Regions from separate parts of the Ewingella sp. C233 genome, predicted to be linked through region 2. Evidence: predicted binding sites of a transcription regulator. Region 2 holds the regulator's gene; each other region holds the start of a gene.
What was found. The regulator CRP, encoded in region 2, controls carbon source genes, mostly activating them, when cyclic AMP is high. The targets are predictions, from matches to a motif close to ATGTGANNNNNNTCACAT.

Region 1 (4,860 bases), on a different contig from region 2:
ATACGCACTGCCATTTCGATTTCCCTCCGTTTACCGGCGCTGAAAAGGAAAGTCTGCAACTGGCGGAGGCGGCCGGTGTGTGTCAGGTAATCGTCCCGTCGGTGACTGCCGACCGTTTCCAGGGCGTGCTGAAGCTGGCAAAAAAACATCCGCAGATTTTTGCCGCACTTGGGCTGCACCCGATATACGTTGCTCAGCATAAAGATGCTGATCTTGAGTTACTCGACTCATGGCTCTCCAACCGGGACACCAAACTGGTGGCGGTGGGGGAGATCGGTCTGGATCTGTATCTGGAGCAGCCGCAGTTTGAACGCCAGCAACGGCTACTGAAAGCGCAGTTCGCGCTGGCGAAGCGGGAGAATCTGCCGGTGATCCTGCATTCACGCCGCAGTCACGATCAGCTCGCGGCGATGCTGCGTCAGGCTCAGCTTCCGGCAACGGGTGTGGTTCATGGTTTTGCCGGCAGTCTGTCGCAGGCACTGGCGTTTGTGAAACTGGGTTTTGCGATCGGCGTCGGCGGTACCATCAGCTACGAGCGGGCGCAGAAAACCCGCAACGTGATGGCGCAACTTCCTCTCTCTTCTCTGCTACTGGAAACTGATGCGCCGGATATGCCTTTGCTAGGTTTTCAGGGGCAGCCAAACCGGCCGGAACGTGCAGAGTCGGTCTTTAACGTTCTGTGTGAGCTGCGCAGCGAACCCCCGGAGCAGATTGCCGAGGCGTTGCTCGACAACACCCGCCGCGTTTTTACCCTGCCTGTCTGACTACTTCCGCTTATCTCACATCCGCGTAAAATTTATTTTGTTATTTAAATAACATTTATCTTGTTCGCTCATCCCCTGAACGGCGATTTGTAAGTTTGTTTTCCGTTATTGCTTCCTTTGGGAATGTTATTATTATAACATTCATTTCGTGACTACCGGTCGGTAGCCACAGAGTGAGCTGCTCGTCTCCTGTTGTCATGAAACGGGTATACACTCTTTATTCAGGCCAAATTCTGAGCATAGAACCGGTGTTGTGTGATGGTGGTCTCATTTCACCAAGTAACGTTGCAATGGGTTTTCATAATGTGTGAAATACTGCACACAGCAACCTGATGTGACGTGTTCAAATAGTCACAACGAATTGGCTGATGCCAATCCAAGCGCGGTGAGAAGGATCTCAATTGCCAGCGAAAATGTTTTATCCCGTTTTCGCACGCTATCTTCATGGAACCAAGTCCGCTCGCCAACCGTGCAGAATTCTGTGGATGCCTTCAGGCTCGTAAAGAATTCATGACTGTATGCTCAGTTCTGGCTGGTCGCTGGAATTGAAAATTGTTGGAGAGTTTTATGACCGATTTAACCGCCGCAGCACAACGTGCGCTGAACCTGATGGACTTAACGACCCTGAATGACGACGACACTGACGCAAAAGTGATCGCACTGTGTCATCAGGCAAAAAGCCCGGCCGGCAACACTGCTGCTATCTGCATTTATCCGCGTTTCATTCCTGTTGCCCGTAAAGCACTGCGCGAGCAGGGCACGCTGGACATCCGTATCGCTACCGTCACTAACTTCCCACATGGCAACGATGATATCGATATTGCCGTGGCTGAAACCCGCGCTGCGATTGCCTATGGCGCAGATGAAGTTGACGTGGTGTTTCCATACCGTGCGCTGATCGCCGGTAATGATCAGGTCGGTTTCGAGCTGGTTAAACAGTGTAAAGAAGCCTGTGCTGCAGCCAACGTACTGCTGAAAGTGATCATCGAAACCGGTGAACTGAAACAGGATTCCTTGATCCGCAAAGCATCCGAAATTGCTATCAAAGCAGGCGCTGATTTCATCAAAACCTCAACCGGTAAAGTGCCTGAAAACGCCACACTGCACAGCGCTGAGCTGATGATGAGCGTCATCGCTGAAATGGGTGTGGGCAAAGACGTTGGCTTCAAACCTGCCGGTGGCGTAAAAACCGCTGAAGATGCCGCGCAATATCTGGCACTGGCTGACCGCCTGCTGGGCCGCGAATGGGCCGATGCGCGCCACTTCCGTTTCGGTGCTTCAAGCCTGTTGGCAAGCCTGCTGACAACGCTTGGCCACGCTGACCAAAAGTCTACCAGCAGCTACTGATCGTTAATGCCTGAGTGGGTTCAGCTTGCTGAACCCACAGCAACAGAACATCAGTAACTCCCCCTACATGCCTAGTCATAAAGGAGCACTCCGTGTTTCTCGCCCAAGAAATTATTCGTAAAAAACGTGACGGACAGCCTTTAAGCGAAGAAGAGATTCGCTTTTTCATCAATGGTATTCGTGATAGCCAGGTTTCCGAAGGTCAGATCGCCGCATTAGCGATGACCATCTACTTCAATGACATGAACATGAAAGAACGCGTGGCGCTGACCATGGCGATGCGCGATTCCGGCACGGTCCTTAACTGGAAAAGCCTTAACCTCAACGGCCCGATCGTGGATAAACATTCCACCGGCGGCGTGGGTGATGTGACCTCCCTGATGCTTGGCCCGATGGTCGCCGCCTGCGGCGGTTATGTGCCGATGATCTCCGGGCGTGGCCTGGGCCATACCGGCGGCACGCTGGACAAACTGGAAGCCATTCCGGGCTTTGATATCTTCCCGGACGACAATCGTTTCCGCAGCATCATTCAGGATGTTGGCGTGGCGATCATCGGCCAGACCAGCTCGCTGGCTCCGGCGGATAAACGCTTCTACGCGACCCGCGACATTACCGCGACCGTAGACTCTATTCCGCTGATCACCGCCTCTATCCTCGCCAAAAAACTGGCTGAAGGCCTTGATGCGTTAGTGATGGACGTAAAAGTCGGCTCCGGCGCATTCATGCCGACCTATCAGTTGTCGCAGGATCTGGCACAGGCCATCGTTGATGTTGCCAACGGCGCGGGTTGCAAAACCACCGCGCTGCTGACCGACATGAACCAGGTGCTGGCGTCCAGCGCCGGTAACGCGGTTGAAGTGCGCGAAGCGGTGCGCTTCCTGACCGGTGAATACCGTAATCCACGTCTGCTGGAAGTGACGCTGGCGCTGTGCGTCGAGATGCTAATTTCCGGCAACCTGGCGAAAGACGATGCCGACGCCCGCCGTCAGTTGCAGGCTGTTCTCGACAACGGCAAAGCGGCAGAAATCTTCGGCCGTATGATTGCGGCGCAGAAAGGGCCGACCGACTTTATGGAACGCTACGACAGCTACCTGCCGCAGGCGACACTGAGCAAGCCGGTTTACTCCGAGAAAGCCGGTATCGTCAGTGCAATGGATACCCGTGCGCTCGGTATGGCGGTGGTCTCACTGGGCGGCGGTCGTCGTCGGGCAACGGATGCTATCGACTACAGCGTAGGGTTGACGCACATGGCGCAGCTTGGCCAGAAAGTCGACACCCAACAGCCGCTGGCGATGATCCACGCCAACAGCGAAGAAGCGTGGCAGCAGGCGGCTGAAGAAGTGCGCAGCGCGGTGATACTGAGTGACAAAGCGCCGGAAAGTACGCCGGTGGTCTACCGCCGCATCAACTAACTCTGCCTCAATAAACAAAAGAAAAGGGGGTTGAAAAAGATTCATGATGCCCCCAAATCAATATGATCAGTGTGTCGGCCTCTGACCGATGCACGCAACGAATAACCAAGCGTAGGAGTGCAAGATGAAACGTACGTTTATCATGGTATTGGACTCATTTGGTATTGGTGCCAGTGAAGATGCTGAAAAATTCGGTGATGCAGGTTCTGACACACTGGGACATATTGCTGCCGCCTGCGCCCGTGGCGAGGCCAACGTAGGCCGTCAGGGTCCGCTGAATCTGCCTAACCTTACCCGTCTGGGCCTGGCGAAAGCGGCAGAAGAGTCCACCGGTAAAATCCCTGAGGGGATGGACGGCAACTCAGAAATCACTGGCGCTTATGCTTACGCCAGTGAACTCTCTTCCGGTAAAGACACGCCGTCAGGCCACTGGGAAATTGCCGGTGTACCTGTGCTGTTTGACTGGGGTTACTTCAGCGACACTACTAACAGCTTCCCGCAGGAACTGCTCGACATCCTGGTAGAACGCGGCAATCTGCCGGGTTACCTCGGTAACTGCCACTCTTCCGGTACCGTCGTACTGGACGAACTTGGCGAAGAGCACATGAAAACCGGCAAGCCGATTTTCTACACCTCTGCTGACTCTGTATTCCAGATAGCCTGCCATGAAGAGACTTTCGGGCTGGAGCGTCTGTATGAACTGTGTGAAATCGCCCGTGAAGAGCTGACCAAAGGCGGCTACAACATTGGCCGCGTAATTGCGCGCCCGTTCATCGGCGACAAAGCGGGTCACTTCGAACGTACCGGTAACCGTCACGATTTAGCGGTAGAGCCACCGGCACCGACTATCCTGAAAAAACTGGTTGAAGAGAAAAACGGCCACGTGGTTTCTGTCGGTAAAATCGCGGATATCTATGCGCAGGTTGGTATTACTAAAAAAGTGAAAGCCACCGGTCTGGACGCCCTGTTCGATGCCACCATCAAAGAAATGAAAGAAGCGGGCGACAAAACCATTGTCTTCACCAACTTCGTTGATTTCGACTCATCCTACGGTCACCGCCGTGACGTGCCGGGCTACGCTGCTGCGCTGGAGCTGTTTGACCGCCGGATGCCGGAACTGCTGGAGCTGGTGAAAGAAGATGACATTATCATTTTCACTGCTGACCACGGTTGCGACCCGACCTGGCGTGGCACAGATCACACCCGTGAGCACATCCCGGTGTTAATCTACGGCCCGAAAGTGAAACCGGGTTCGCTGGGGCATCGAGAGACTTTCGCGGATATCGGTCAGACCGTCGCGAAGTATTTCGACCTGACACCGATGGACTACGGCAAGT
Region 2 (4,860 bases):
GATGTGACAATACCCGTCGCAGATGGCGTTCCATCTCCGTGATGGGCATGTCGGGGTGCAATTCTGGCGTGGCGAACAGGCTGCTTTCGCTGCTCGGGCCGTCGTAGGTCAGGCGCTGCTGACAACTTTGTAGGGCAATTTCGCAACGTTGCAGATAGTCCATCGCCAGCTGTGGCGTCAGCATGTAGTGCTCGCGGGCCAGAATGGTCATGGCATTGATGTGCTCGACAATAAACTGACTGTGCGTCACCCATAAGCGCATGTCGGCCAGATAGCGCGAGTTAAAGCCCGGTTCCTGCATCGCCTGATTGAGCGACGTGAACAGGGCATTGTGCGCCTGGGTAACCTGCATACGGGCGTACGCCAGTTTCACGGGATCGGGATTTTCCTCCAGCAATAAACGGATCGCGTCCTGATCACTTTCCAGCGCCTGCCAGGCGTTCTGGCGCAGCAAACCACTCTGCCACTGCGGCCACAGCCAGAGCGTGCCGCCAAACGCCAGTGCGCAGCCAATCAGGGTATCGATAAGCCGTGGAACGAGAAAATGTGCGCCATTCATCGCCAGCAACTGCAAGGTATAAACAGCGGTGACTGTCATGCCAATCATAGCCAGCCCGTAGTTTTTGCGCAGTACGGTGTAAGACACCACGGTGATCAGCAACATACACAGCAACGTAATGCTTTCGGGCAATTCGAGTTGCAGTAATCCGGCAGCAAGCAGTAAACCTATCAGCGTGCCGAGCGCACGGTGCTGAATGCGTACGCGCGTGGCGTTGTAACCGTTCTGGCTGACCAGCATTACCGTGAGCAAAATCCAGTAAGGTTTTGGCAAATTGAAAAACAGGCCCAGGCTGCTGCCGATGGCCAGTGCCACGCCAAGACGTGCCGCATTGCGCAGCGCCACGGACTTAAACGACAGATAACCTTTCAGCGCCGCCCAGAATGGCAGGCGGTTTTGCGTCTGCATCAGATCGCGTCGGTATAGCGGGCGCTGGGTGCGCAGCAGGCGGGCAATGCGGCTGAAATGGTAATAACAGAACTGGCCGACCGGGTTATCACGGTACCGTGAGGCGATTTTTTCCAGCGCGGCCAGCTCATTCGCCATGGTGAAGCGTTCAGAACGCCGGTGATAAAGAATGTCGTCGGCAATTACCCGCAGACGGGCGGCAATCACCTGGGCGTTACGGCGGATCACGGCTTCGGCGTGGCTCTCTTCCACCAGTTTTTGGACTTCTTCTGGCAGATGCAGGCTGACGGTAATGTGCTCTTGTAAATCCAGTGCGACCTGAAAACGCTGGAATAGCCGTTTGTGCTGATGATGGTGGCCGTTATTGGGCAACATGTGCAGTTGTTGATAGAGCAGGGCGATCAGATCGATGACCTGCTGCTGGCGCTTAAGCAGCGGCGGCAGCGCGGTTTCGGGATCGGTGTGCTGGGTCAGCAGGCTATATTTAGCTTCGAAATAATCCGCCAGTTGCAGATAGAGCTGGCTGAGGCTTTCGCGCATCGGCTGCTCTTCTGACAGCCGGAACCACGCCCAGTTAAACAGCCCGTACCAGGCGGTACCGACGATATACAACAGGGGCGCATGCCAGACAGGCACCACGCCTGCCATGCTGAGTGTGAAGATGGTGGCGACCAGTGCACCGGGCAGCAAACGGGCGTGCAGCGGGCTGATTTCACCCGTCACGCCAAGCACCAGCGCGAACGACAGCATGATAAGCGGGAGCGGAACGTGCCAGTTCACCAGCATCAGTTGCAGCATCAGGCTGCTGAAAGCAAAGAGAGAGCCCCCCACGATCAGGCGTTTGAAAAAGCGCTTATGCGGGGTATCAAGGCCGGAGATATTGCAGCAGGCGGGGACCAGAGAAAATAAGAGTCCCATTTGCAACTGACCGAGCATCCAGCCAATCGCCACAGGAATAGACAGCACCAGCGTCTGGCGCAGGGCATAGTTGACTTCGGGATGGTAAAAAAAACGACGCCATAACGTCATGCGTTGCTTCTTCAGCCGCGCTATCACTGTGTTGTATCCCTATTTCCCAATAAAAACGGCGCGACAGTTGCCTGCCGCGCCGTTTTTCAGGGAATTAACGGGTGCCGTAAACGACAATCGTTTTACCGTGTGCGGAGATCAGGCTCTGATCTTCCAGCATTTTGAGAATGCGACCCACCGTCTCGCGTGAACAACCGACGATTTGACCAATTTCCTGACGGGTGATTTTGATCTGCATACCATCCGGATGGGTCATCGCATCCGGTTGTTTTGCCAGATTCAGCAAGGTTTGCGCGATACGGCCCGTCACGTCGAGGAAGGCGAGGTTACCCACTTTCTCTGAAGTCACTTGCAAGCGTGTCGCCATCTGAGCGGAAAGGCGCATCAGAATGTCCGGATTAACCTGAATCAACTGGCGGAATTTTTTATAAGAAATTTCAGCCACTTCACAGGCAGATTTAGCACGAACCCATGCACTACGTTCCTGCCCTTCTTCGAAGAGTCCCAGCTCGCCGATGAAGTCACCTTGGTTCAGGTAGGAAAGTATCATCTCTTTGCCTTCTTCATCTTTAATCAGGACGGCAACCGACCCTTTCACGATGTAGTAAAGCGTTTCGGCTTTTTCACCTTGGTGAATCAGCGTACTTTTGGAAGGATACTTATGTATATGACAGTGAGACAGGAACCATTCGAGAGTAGGGTCTGTTTGTGGCTTGCCGAGAACCATTAGCTATTATCCTCTGTTGTTATCGCTGCCCAAAATCACAGGGCTCAGAGTTCCCTGTACGGCGTCTTAAAAAGTACGCGCCCTTTTAGCATAAGAACTGTCCAGTAATGCTGCAAGCGGGAGTCGGAGTGAAACAGCGTTATTATTGTTGTTAGCACCGTGGTTTCATGTGAAAACCACAAACCCATCACCGCAATTTACTGAAAAGTGTGTATCGGCTTCGTTTGTAGCACAGGTTTGCGCGGGTGTCTTCTGTTGTCTCGCTTCAGCATGATGGGGATCGGGTTACGTTGCCGGTTTTTGCCTAAAAGGGTAGTCTGAGATAAATTTGGCTGAATATTTATACCAGGAGTAAGGCACATGCAGGCACGGGTAAAATGGGTTGAAGGACTGACGTTTTTGGGTGAATCTGCGTCAGGTCACCAGATTTTGATGGACGGCAATGCGGGCGATAAAGCCCCAAGTCCGATGGAAATGTTGCTGATGTCGGCAGGCGGTTGCAGCGCTATCGACGTCGTCTCTATTTTGCAAAAAGGCCGCAACGATGTGCAGAACTGCGAAGTGAAGCTGACGTCCGAACGCCGTGAAGAAGCGCCGCGTCTGTTCACGCACATCAACCTGCACTTTATTGTGACTGGCAAGAACTTGTCCGACAAAGTCGTCGAGCGCGCGGTGGCGCTTTCTGCTGAAAAATATTGCTCGGTTTCTCTGATGCTGGGGAAAGCCGCATCGATAACGCACAGTTTTGAAGTAGTGGAACCGGAATAAGGCTTTACCAGCGATAAGCCAGACAATGGGCCCGCAGTAAATCCAGAAATCGTCGCGCCGCAAAGGTTAGCGGCGATTTTTGCGAATAGAGTACGCAGTATTCCGCCTGCGGCAGGCTATCGATCGGCAGCAGATGCAATTTGCCCTCTAATCCGAACGGCGCTCCCATCGCCCGCGCCACAATGGTCAGGTAATCCGACTGCAATACCAGATTCAGCCCGCAGACCACAGAGTCGGTGCGCACTGGCATTTCCGCCGACTGATGGTAAAACGTCCCCATCGACAGCTGAAGCTGCTGGTAATAACCCATGTCCGTTTCGGGCAGCACCCAGCGTGCATTCTGCAACGCCTCCAGCGTTGTGGCGTTCTCCAGCGGATGTCCGCGCCGTGCAATAATGCCAAACGACGCGCTGAACAACGGCTCGCGCACCAAATCCTCCAGCGGCAGCCCTGGACCAATCGTTCCCACGGCAAAATCCAGCCGGCCTTCGCGCAGCGCGGGTAGCAGCGTCGAGAGTTGCCCCTCTTTAATCAGCATTTTGGCCTGCGGAAAGGCGCCCTTGAACTCATCGGCCAGGGCCGGGAAAACCGTCATCGCAATAAGCGAAGAGCAGCCAATGGCGACGGAACCCTGCGTGTACTGATTCATCTGCTGGATTTCATCGGCGGCCCGCTCGAGTTCTTCAAGAATAAACTGCATACGCTGCGCAAAAGCTCGTCCGGTCGCTGTCAGGGTCAGTCCTTCATTGCCACGCAGTACCAACTGGGTGTCGAGGGTGTGTTCAAGCTCGCGCAGCGCACGGCTTACCGCGGGTTGGGAGAGACTCATGGCGCGTGCGGCGCCACGAATACTGCCGCTGCGGATAACCTGCTGGAAAACCTTCAATTGCTGCAATTTTGGCAAATACCGCATCTCTCACCCCTATCAGTAAAAAGTATCACCTGTCTGAAAATTACATCTTATGGCAGGGCTGTAAAGCTGATAGCGTGATTTGGCTATAAATAACTCTTTGTAATTAAACAAATAAGTGATGTGCGTCGCACTTTGGCCTTCGTCCGGCAGTGGATAAAACTGAACGGGTGATAACAGAAAGGGATATCCGCTATGAAAAGTCGTTCCCTGATGATTTTTTTGCTGTTCGTCGGTTACGCGGTGGTTTATATCGATAAAACCGTCATTGGCTTTGCGCTGTTGCCAATAGAAAAAGAATTTAATCTTAAACCTGAGCAACTTGGCTACATTACCGGTGTGTTTTTCCTCGCCTACTCCCTGTTTCAGATCCCTGCCGGTTGGCTCAACGATCGGGTCGGGTTCAAAAAGGTGCTGATCCTGTCGCTATTTATGCTCGGCGGTTTCGCGCTGTGCTTT
Region 3 (4,860 bases), on a different contig from region 2:
TAGTGCGGTACCGATGGCAGAACCGAGCATACGGGTAAACAGCGTCGAGGCGGTGGCGATGCCACGAATCGATATTTCGGCCGCATTTTGTACCGAGACCAGAAACGTCGTATTGCACAACCCCATTCCGGCCCCGATGGTCAGTGCGGCCAGCCGCGCCCACCACAACCCAGAATCTGCCGTCAGCAGCAGTAAGATCAGGCTTCCGCTGACCAGAAGTAGTGCCCCGATGAGCGCCGTGGCACGATAAGACGTGGCCTGCATCAGATTCCCGCTCAGCATACTGGCCACGGGCCAGCCGATAGACATCATCGCCAGCGTAGTGCCCGCCTGCAACGGGGTTCCGCCCATAACGCCCTGCACGTAGGTGGGCAGAAAGGCGCTGATCCCCATCATGGTCGCACCAATCACCAACCCGCCGATATTTCCGGCGATGATCACTTTGCTCTGCCACAGCGCCAGCGGAAACAGCGGCTCCGGTGTTTTTCGCTCCTGCCGAACAAGTAAACAGGCACTGAGTACCGCCACGCCAATCAGCGCCAGCGCCCAATAGCCCAATGCTTCAGCCTGTAAAAGCGCCAGCAGCAGCGAAGCAACTGAGAGCGTCAGCAGGCCAGTACCCACAAGGTCAAGCTGGTGCTGTTTGCGCTGGCTGTCCGCCGGCAAATAACGCATGAGTATCGCCATGGCGAACAGGCCAATCGGCACATTTACCCAGAAAACGACCGCCCACGGAAAATGCGAGACGATGAACGCCCCCAGCAGCGGCCCCACAATGGCTGATACTGCCCAGACGCTGGCGAGATATCCCTGTGCTTTGGCCCGCTCCTGCGGCCCGTACACGTTGGCAATCAGCGTCGTGGCAATTGGCGTGATGGCCCCGGCACCCAGCCCCTGCAATGCGCGAAAGGCGATCATCCAGGTCAGCGATGGTGCGAAACCACACAGAACGGAACCCGCCAAAAACAACGTGGTGCCGATGAAGAAGATTTTCCGGCAACCGTAGAGATCCGCCAGACGCCCATAAACGGGGACGGTGATGGCCTGCGTCAGCAGATAGACCGCAAACACCCAGCCGAGCAGCGAAAAACCGCCGAGATCGGCAATGATGGTCGGCATGGCAGTAGCCACAATGGTGACTTCCACTGCCGCCATGAACATCGACAACATGCAGGCCATAAGAATGAGAGGACGGTGTTTAAGGGGTACGGGAGATTGCGCGTGAGTCTGATTCATTGCATCCAGGCGTCGGCTGTCGTGGTTTAGGAGGATTTTTTGAGTATACCAGCGCCGGAGAAAAGCAGAAGAAATGAGGCAATAAAAAGGCTCTGCATGCAGAGCCCTGAAGATTCTTATCGTCAAAAATGACGAGTTACAACTTAAGCAGACTGCTCACTGTTGATATGCAGCAGTGACAAGTCGATATATTTCGCCATATCGCGGGATTCCGCACGCGGTAAATAGGGGATTTCGCCCAGTAAAGGCGCAGGAATATTGCATCCAATGGCATCAATGGTTTCCTGATAATGGGACAGGCATGGATTAATACGATTCGCGACCCACCCCGCCAACGGTAAACCATCGGCAATAATAGCCTGAGCGCTTAATAGTGCATGGCTCACGCAACCTTCCTGAATACCTACGACCAGAATAACCGGTATATTTTGCTGACGAACCCAGTCGGAATAAAAACGCTGTGGTGTGATTAACGTTCTCCAGCCATCACAGCCTTCAATCACCACCGCATCCCCGCCCTCACGCATAAATTTCAGGCCTGCCGTCATTATTTCGAAAATATTGGCAGGAGTATCGCTGACAAAAATATCTTCATTTAATAATGCTAATGGCGTTATTTTTTCAAAAGGATAAGAAATAGATGATGAGTTTTGCAGCGTCACCGCATCTTTATTTCGGATACCGTCTGCCAACTCCTGGCTTCCTGTTGCGACAGGTTTATAACCCAATGCGCATTTGCCTTGCGCTGCCATTGCCTGAAGCAAAGCGCGAGTCACGATGGTTTTACCTACACGAGCATCCGTACCCGTGACGAAAAAGTGCGTTAACATGGAATTCAGGCTCCGGGATCTCTCCGCTTGACTAAAAATTGTCCCCGACGTTGGGTCTGAGACTGAGTGACAGGTTGAAAGTCTAGGCGATTGGATTCGAGAACGATTTGCGTTAGCGCAATGTTTTGGTCACTGACGGGGATAATTGACAAAATAGGACGTCTATTACTTTTAATATAAATTACTTTTGTTAATTCAGGGCAATAATTAACCCTGTAATAACTTAATTAACAAAGAGCCATTATACAGCGCGTCTTTGACTAAGGCAGCGCCCGGCATGGTTCCTTTGTTATAAAACTCTGTCGACTCCAGTTTGATATTTTCACTGTAAGACGGCAGCGATTGTTGCTGAATGCAGGACATAATTGCCGGATGCAGGATCTCTTTGGCAAAATTAAGCGGTGAGCCAATCAGCACTTTTTCAGGATTGAATAAATTGACCATGATCGCCAGTATCCGACCCACGCTGTGGCCGACGCTGATTATCACATCGCGGGCCAGTTGATCGCCACGGTTGGCGGCATCACATACCGCCTCAATGGTCAGTGGAATGCCCTGCAAACTTGACCCGACAGCGGTTGATAGCCGCTGGCGCACCAGTTCCAGAATGTTGTCGGTACTCGCCACGGTTTCCAGACAGCCGTGGTTACCGCAGTAACAGCGCTTGCCGTAAGGGTCCACCTGAGTATGACCAATTTCCACCACGCTGCTGCTGCCCCCGTGCAGGACACGCCCGCCGGTGATCACCCCGGCGCCGACGTTGTGGTCGATCACGACCTGAATCACGTTTTTACAACCACGCGAGGCGCCGTAAAGCGCTTCTGCCATGGTCCAGGCGCCAATGTCATGCTGCACAAAGACCGGTAAACCGGTATGTGCTTCTAAGGTGCTGCCGAGCGGCATTTCATTGACGTCATCATAAAACGGCATACGGTGTACCACCCCGGCGCGGGCGTTAATCATGCCCGGCAACGTAATGGCAATGGCCGTAAGGCGCTCAAGTTTGCTCTGATAACGGATAAAAAACTGGTCAATTTCGCCGATAATGCGCTCAAGCAGCGGCAATTCAGCATGGGCGGGAAGCGGCAACACATCTTCCACCACCAGTTTACTGCTCAGATCACGCAATCCGAGGGTAATAAAACCCTGGTTGATGCGTGCAGAGAGATAGTGCCAGGCGTCGGTATCCAGCACCAGACCAATGGCCGGGCGACCACGGCTGCCGGGCTCCTGAAACTCCGTTTCCTGAACCAGATGCGCCTGCAATAATTCGCGGACAATTTTGGTAATGCTGGCGGGAGCAAGCTGCGCCTTTTTTGACAGCTCAATACGCGAAACTGGCCCAAACTGATCTATCAGCCGGTACACGGCACCGACATTGGTTTGCTTGATTTGATCAATATGTCCGGGTTGCCCATCAGGGTTCACAGCAGAAACTCCGTTATTTTTCGCGCTTCAAAATAAAGATTAATGGGTATGTTGAGGTTTTTGCCATATGCCGTCAACTATTTGATTCGTTATGTGATTCGGTGCACATATTGGCCTGAAACCTGATAGGAATTGACTGGAAAAACAGCGTTCTCAGGGCTGTTCGTCCTGCATCATTAACTTCATAAAAGCGTTAGCCGGAGCACTAACCGGGCGATAGCGGTGATTCACCATCCAAACTTGCGTGGTCCCCAGCTGTTTTCCAAAACGTAAATAGCGCACACCATCAACCTGAATCCGTAAGTAGGACGCTGGTAAAATCGAGACACCGAGGCCGGCTGACACCAGCCCGATGATAGTCAGCGGTTCGCCGACTTCCTGGGTAATAAACGGCGTGATCCCCTGCGAACTCAGCAGCGTGCGGATATCGTCATACAGGGAAGTTCCGGCGTCTTTGGAGAAGAACACAAACGGCTGGTCCGCCAGATGATGGAAAGTCAGCTCCCCTTCCGGCAAATTCACCAGCGGGTTGTCTTCATGGACTACGGCTACCAGAGGCTCTGACAGCAGCAGTTGGTGATGCAAAGTATCGGGCAACAGGCGATTTCGCATTACGCCCAGATCAATGCGCCCCTCCAGCAGCGGTTCAATTTGCTGGGTGCTGTTCATCTCTTCGATGCGGATATTCACTTCAGGGTACAGCAGATGAAAACGCTGAATGGTCCGCTGCACGCGGCGCAGAAAAGGGGCTGATGAAGTGAGACCGAGCGTCAGATTCCCCGCCTCACCGCGGTGGATTTTAGCCGCCTGCAATGATGCATCATTCACACGCCCAATAATTTGTCGCGCCTCTTTAAGAAAACTTTCACCGGCCTGCGTCAGACTCACATTACGGTTGTTACGGTTAAACAGCTGAGCGCCAATATGGGCTTCCAGCGCCTGAATCTGCTGGCTCAGCGGCGGTTGCGAAATATGGAGTCTCTGCGCCGCACGGCCGAAATGTAGCTCATCGGCAACGGCAATAAAGTAGCGTAGATGGCGCAGTTCGACATAGTTCATGGCGGCTGATTGATATCTCAAATGTATTGTTTCACAGAGATTAATATATTAGACAAAATAAGTCGCCCTGATAAAATTTTCATACATTTTAAATTTAGTTGTATGAAATGCTTCCGCTAAGGATCTTCAGTGAACACCACCGGGCGTAAATCTGCCGCTTCAGATCTCAGCCATTCTTCTGTCAGTCAGGGGAGTTCGGTCAACGATGACGAAATAACCCCCGACTCGCCCTCATCTGCGTTATCCCCGTTATCAAAAACACCCTTTATTAAACGCGGTACGCCGCAGTTTATCCGGGTGACGCTGG

Region 1: a site for CRP is predicted at 1,070-1,087, ahead of deoC (deoxyribose-phosphate aldolase). Genes of this name have one in related genera too.
Region 3: a site for CRP is predicted at 3,586-3,603, ahead of mlc (sugar metabolism global transcriptional regulator Mlc). Genes of this name have one in related genera too.

Annotation. Positions count from the first base shown of each region.
Region 1 covers NZ_JBUZRI010000002.1:312,664-317,523, reverse strand. Annotated here, with positions in the region: gene ACZRKO_RS13710 (TatD family hydrolase) at 1-764, shown strand, start outside; gene deoC (deoxyribose-phosphate aldolase) at 1,332-2,111, shown strand; gene deoA (thymidine phosphorylase) at 2,204-3,523, shown strand; gene deoB (phosphopentomutase) at 3,648-4,860, shown strand, end outside.
Region 2 covers NZ_JBUZRI010000004.1:21,607-26,466, reverse strand. Annotated here, with positions in the region: gene ACZRKO_RS17745 (YccS/YhfK family putative transporter) at 1-1,996, opposite strand, end outside; gene crp (cAMP-activated global transcriptional regulator CRP) at 2,091-2,723, opposite strand; gene ACZRKO_RS17735 (OsmC family protein) at 3,084-3,491, shown strand; gene ACZRKO_RS17730 (LysR substrate-binding domain-containing protein) at 3,496-4,404, opposite strand; gene ACZRKO_RS17725 (MFS transporter) at 4,597-4,860, shown strand, end outside.
Region 3 covers NZ_JBUZRI010000001.1:1,509,570-1,514,429, forward strand. Annotated here, with positions in the region: gene ACZRKO_RS06805 (MDR family MFS transporter) at 1-1,236, opposite strand, end outside; gene bioD (dethiobiotin synthase) at 1,380-2,066, opposite strand; gene mlc (sugar metabolism global transcriptional regulator Mlc) at 2,274-3,494, opposite strand; gene ACZRKO_RS06820 (LysR family transcriptional regulator) at 3,648-4,553, opposite strand; gene ACZRKO_RS06825 (MFS transporter) at 4,767-4,860, shown strand, end outside.